DNA from 2 places in the Pseudomonas sp. Irchel s3b6 genome. Region 2 is predicted to be linked to the other one. Evidence: riboswitches for the same ligand, from Rfam matches in the RefSeq annotation. Region 2 holds a riboswitch; the other holds the start of a gene.
What was found. Region 2 has a riboswitch for cobalamin ahead of cobO (cob(I)yrinic acid a,c-diamide adenosyltransferase). Riboswitches for the same ligand answer to the same signal wherever they lie in the genome.
Positions count from the first base shown of each region.

Region 1: another riboswitch for cobalamin. It lies ahead of CKW07_RS01805 (CbtB-domain containing protein); the one in region 2 lies ahead of cobO (cob(I)yrinic acid a,c-diamide adenosyltransferase).

Region 1 is NZ_FYDM01000001.1:375,483-377,866, forward strand. It holds gene CKW07_RS01795 (cobalamin biosynthesis protein) at 1-395, opposite strand, end outside; gene CKW07_RS01800 (CbtA family protein) at 392-1,093, opposite strand; gene CKW07_RS01805 (CbtB-domain containing protein) at 1,105-1,296, opposite strand; cobalamin riboswitch at 1,394-1,616, opposite strand; cobalamin riboswitch at 1,752-1,963, shown strand; gene cobW (cobalamin biosynthesis protein CobW) at 2,063-2,384, shown strand, end outside.
Region 2 is NZ_FYDM01000002.1:514,775-517,158, reverse strand. It holds gene CKW07_RS06010 (sorbosone dehydrogenase family protein) at 1-189, opposite strand, end outside; gene CKW07_RS06005 (hypothetical protein) at 253-837, opposite strand; cobalamin riboswitch at 992-1,230, shown strand; gene cobO (cob(I)yrinic acid a,c-diamide adenosyltransferase) at 1,311-1,922, shown strand; gene CKW07_RS05995 (cobyrinate a,c-diamide synthase) at 1,933-2,384, shown strand, end outside.

The DNA of each region.
Region 1 (2,384 bases), on a different contig from region 2:
GCAAAGGTCGCCTGGGCGTATTTCTGTCGGCAGATCAGCAGTCTGGCCGGGGCCTGGGCCAAGTGTTCGGCCAGGGCCAGCGCGGCACTTTCGGCCACGCCATAACAACCGGTGCGCTCAAAGGCGATTTCCGAGTGGTGGCTCAGTTGCGGGTGGTAGCCGGCCAACTGTTCGCTGCTGAAGTATGTCATCGGCAATCCCAGCTGCGCGGCCAACTCGATCAGGCCCGGCTCATCTCGCTTCAGGTCGATGCTGGCCAGGGCCTTGATCGCCTGCAACTGGATGTGATGAGCCTCCAGTGCCTGGTCGAGCAATGCGCGCAGCGTACTCGCCGGGCAGCCACGCTGGCAGCCCAGGCCAACCACCAGGGTCGGCGCTGCGCGGTTTTCACTCATGCGTCGTATTGACCTTCGCTTTTGCGGCGGAACAACCAGGCACTGATCAGGCCAAGGGCCAGCCAGAAGGCCATGTTGGTCAACTGCGAAGCGATTTTGAATTGGGTCTCCAATGCTTCAGGCGCCAGCATCGAGTGTACTTCAGGTTGTGGGGCTCCAATGACATGGGGCACAGCCAGAATCGCGGCACCGAGAACTTTCAGCAGCCAGTTTTTGCCAAACGCGATCAGGGCGATGCCTGCGGCCGTCGAGGCAGCGGTGCCAATCCACCAGATTTGCCGTTGCGCCAGATCGGCAGCGGCGGTGCCCGGCAACTCGGGTGGTAGGCCGAGTGTCGGGGCGAGGACGAACGTCGCATAGCCGGCCAGGCCCCAGAGCAGGCCTTGGGCGGTGCGGCGGGGCGCGCGCAAGGTGTAGAGGCCGGCCAGCATCAGGGCGAAACCAACGGCTACTACCAGATTACCGCCGGTGGTCGACAGCACGCGCTGCCAGCCGTCTTCCGGGGCCCAGGCCTCGGCATCGTGAGTGTGAGCGGCCACGGCGCCTTCGGCGTGTTCATGCACTTCGGTTGCCGGAGCACTTTCGAAGGTTTCGGCCTGAAGAATCAGTGGCGCGACCCAGAAGCTTTGCAGCAGGGTGAGTAGCAGGGCGGCCAGCAGCCCGGTGAAGCCCGCGGTTTGCGCGATTCGCTTGATCATGTCGGCAGGTCTCAATGGCACGGGAAGGCGGCGCTGTGACGGGTATCGTGGGCCGCGTTGTGCACCGCTTCGATGTGCGAGAAGCCGGCGAAGTACACCAGGCACGCGCCCAGGATCGAGGCGCTGACAGCGACAACGAGGCGTTGGCTCAGGGTGGTTGTGGTGCTGGCGGTGGCGTGGCGAGTGCTGCTGATGATCGACATGGCGCTTCCCTCTGGTCAGTCAGGGGTGAATCGAGCGCATGAAAACCCCGCGAGCCGGGCACGCAGAGGCTACAACAGCGCCCGCCCACCGCGGGTTTGTTTTCTATGTGTTGCGGGCCGGTCTCCGGGCTCACGAGGGGTTGGCAATCGCCATACCGGCAAGCATCACCTTCCCATGCCGCTTTGGCACAGTGGATCTGATGCTTCGCTCGCTTACCGTTGCGGGGGCAGCACCGGACTGACATGGCTTGGAGTAAAGCACATGATTCACCGGTTTCCCGTTTCACCCTGTGAAGGGCACCCGTAACAAGGCGTGTAGGAGAGCATGGGCGAGGGATTCGCGTCAATTGGCAAGCGTTCTCAAGCGCGGCCGAACCCTGTGGCGAGGGAGCTTGCTTCCTCGCCACAGTGGATCGCAATCAACCTGTGAACATTGACCCGCCCCCGCACCATGCGTAGCCTTGCGCTTTCGAGGTTCTTCGGCGCATGCGTCGAAGCTAAGAAGGGAACGCGGTCAATGCCGCGGCTGCCCCCGCAACTGTGAACGGTGCTGTTTCTGCCAGGCCACTGCACGCTTGATCCCAAGCGGCGGGAAGGCGCAGAAGCCGCCAGTCGAAAGACCGGCCCACCGTCAGCCAGGAGACCTGCCTCGACACAGATTCTCACTACAACCGGGCGGGGTGATCCGGTGGCGAACTCTTCCCGCGCGCGTCTGCGTTGCCGGTTCTCGTCCCGTATGCCCGCCACCAAAGCCAAAGGGCATCCGATGAAAACACTGGCCAAACTCCCCGTCACCATCGTTACCGGTTTCCTCGGCTCGGGCAAAACCACCTTGCTGCGGCACATGCTCGATAACGCTCAGGGTCGGCGCATCGCGGTGATCGTCAACGAGTTTGGTGAACTGGGCATCGACGGGGAAATCCTCAAGCAGTGCGCCATCGGCTGCACCGAGGAAGAGGCCAACGGTCGCGTGTATGAACTGGCCAACGGCTGCCTGTGCTGCACCGTCCAGGAAGAGTTCTTCCCGGTGATGCGCGAGTTGGTGGCCCGTCGCGGCGACCTCGACCACATTCTCATCGAAACCTCGG
Region 2 (2,384 bases):
AATCGGCTTGGCACCGCTTGGCCAGCCCACGGCGGGGGCGATATTCACGGTCGGGATCAGGGTCTTGTCCGGCTCCGGCAGCGTGGGTGAGGGACCGATACCGTCCGACACCTGCAGGCTGGAGGTTTCCCCGCAGGCGGCCAGACCTGCGGCAAGGGTGATAACCAGGGCGAATCGGGGCTTGAACATGCGGGCTTCTCCATGAATGCATCCTTTCAGTCCAGAGGAGTCGGATCGCCTTGAGGTTCAATCTCAGCTACGGGCCTCCTTGAGCAGCACGGCGATACCCGGATGATAGTAGCCGGCTTCGTTGCGCAATTTGCGATAAGCGTAAGGAAAGTACCAGGCCACGGCGCAACAATGTTCCTTTTGCAGGTCGTCGACCATGTCCTGGAGTTCTTCCGGTGTGGCGCTGTGCTGGAGTTTTTGCGGGGCGACGAACAGGCAGCCGATTTTCAGTTCGCTGGCATAGGCGATGGTCTTGGCGTCGCTGGCAATGTCCAGCAGCGCTTGGGTGAGGTTCAGTTGGTTGACCCGTGGCCAGCGTTGTGTGGCTTGAAGGTAGGCGCGTTGCTCCTGGTTGGCGATGAGCAGGTCGGCACGGCCATTGCGCTCGCCTTCCTCGATCTGCTTTTTGGTGGGCGCCTGTTCCAGGGTGACCATCTCCGCCATCCAGGCCGCCGCTGAAAGCAGGCTCAGGTTGGCGCGTTCATCAAACCAGTAGGGGCTTTCGTTATCGCCACGCACTGCGTTGTAGCGATCGATACAGTCAAACCAGCGCTCCAGTACCGGGCGTAGAAATTCCAGTTTCGGGTTACTGATGATCATGCCTTGCATGGTGCTCGCCCTTTTTATTGTGGTGTCAGGTTGTGGCTATTTGATATCACTGCTTGAAGTCTGGCACAACAAGGGCGTCGGTTTATTGATCGGGGTCTGTTTCTGTCGCGGCATGAGCCCGGCATTAATTGACGCTCCACCCCCAACCCTCTAACCTTCGCGACTTGTTTCAGGTGCTCGGTGACCCGCTGGTCGATCGAGTGAAACAGGGAAGCCGGTGAGGGCGCGCTCTTCGACAGAGCGGGCAACGATCCCGGCGCTGCCCCCGCAACGGTAAATGAGTGAAGATCGCGCCTTGAGCCACTGTGTCGACGTTCGACATGGGAAGGCGCGCGGTCCGGCCAAACCAGCCGCTCATGAGCCCGGAGACCGGCCTGATCCATCCAGCGGCATCACGGTGGGCGATGCCAGGCTTCCTGCCGTCTGTTTCCATGCCTGCCCGCCGTTATCCAGCCTCAACGGAGAGCTCCCCCATGACTGATTCCCCTGATCGTGACGAACGCCATCTGGCGCGCATGCTGCGCAAGAAAGCCGTGATCGATGAACGCATTGCCAACTCGCCGAACGAGTGCGGCCTGCTGTTGGTACTGACCGGTAACGGCAAAGGCAAAAGCAGTTCGGCGTTCGGCATGCTGGCCCGGGCCATGGGCCACGGCATGCAGTGCGGTGTGGTGCAGTTCATCAAGGGGCGTAACAGCACGGGCGAGGAGTTGTTCTTCCGGCGCTTCCCGGAGCAAGTGCGCTTCCATGTCATGGGCGAAGGGTTTACCTGGGAGACTCAGGATCGCCAGCGCGACATCGCGGCTGCCGAAGCCGCCTGGGCCGTATCCCGTCAGTTGCTGAATGATCCGGCCATCGGCCTGGTGGTGCTCGATGAACTGAACATTGCCCTCAAGCACGGTTACCTCGATCTGGATCAGGTGCTCAGCGACTTGCAGGCGCGCCCACCGATGCAGCATGTGGTCGTCACCGGTCGTGCCGCCAAGCCGGAAATGATCGAACTGGCGGACACCGTCACCGAAATGGGCATGATCAAGCATGCGTTCCAGGCCGGGATCAAGGCGCAAAAGGGTGTCGAGCTATGAGCCTTTCCATATGAATAGCCGTCGATACTGCCCGGCGGTGCTGATTGCCGCGCCGGCCTCCGGCCAGGGCAAGACCACCGTCACCGCGGCGCTGGCCCGCTTGCATCGTAATCAGGGGCGCAAGGTCCGGGTGTTCAAATGCGGCCCGGACTTTCTCGATCCGATGATTCTCGAGCGCGCCAGCGGTGCGCCGGTGTACCAACTCGACATGTGGATGGTCGGCGAGCAGGAAAGTCGCCGGCTGTTGTGGGAAGCGGCCGCTGAGGCCGACCTGATCCTGATCGAAGGGGTCATGGGGTTGTTCGACGGCACGCCGTCCAGTGCGGATCTGGCACGGCATTTTGGCGTTCCGGTGCTGGCGGTGATCGATGGCACCGCCATGGCGCAGACGTTCGGTGCGCTGGCCCTGGGCCTTGCGCGTTATCAGCCGGACCTGCCGTTCGCCGGGGTGCTGGCCAACCG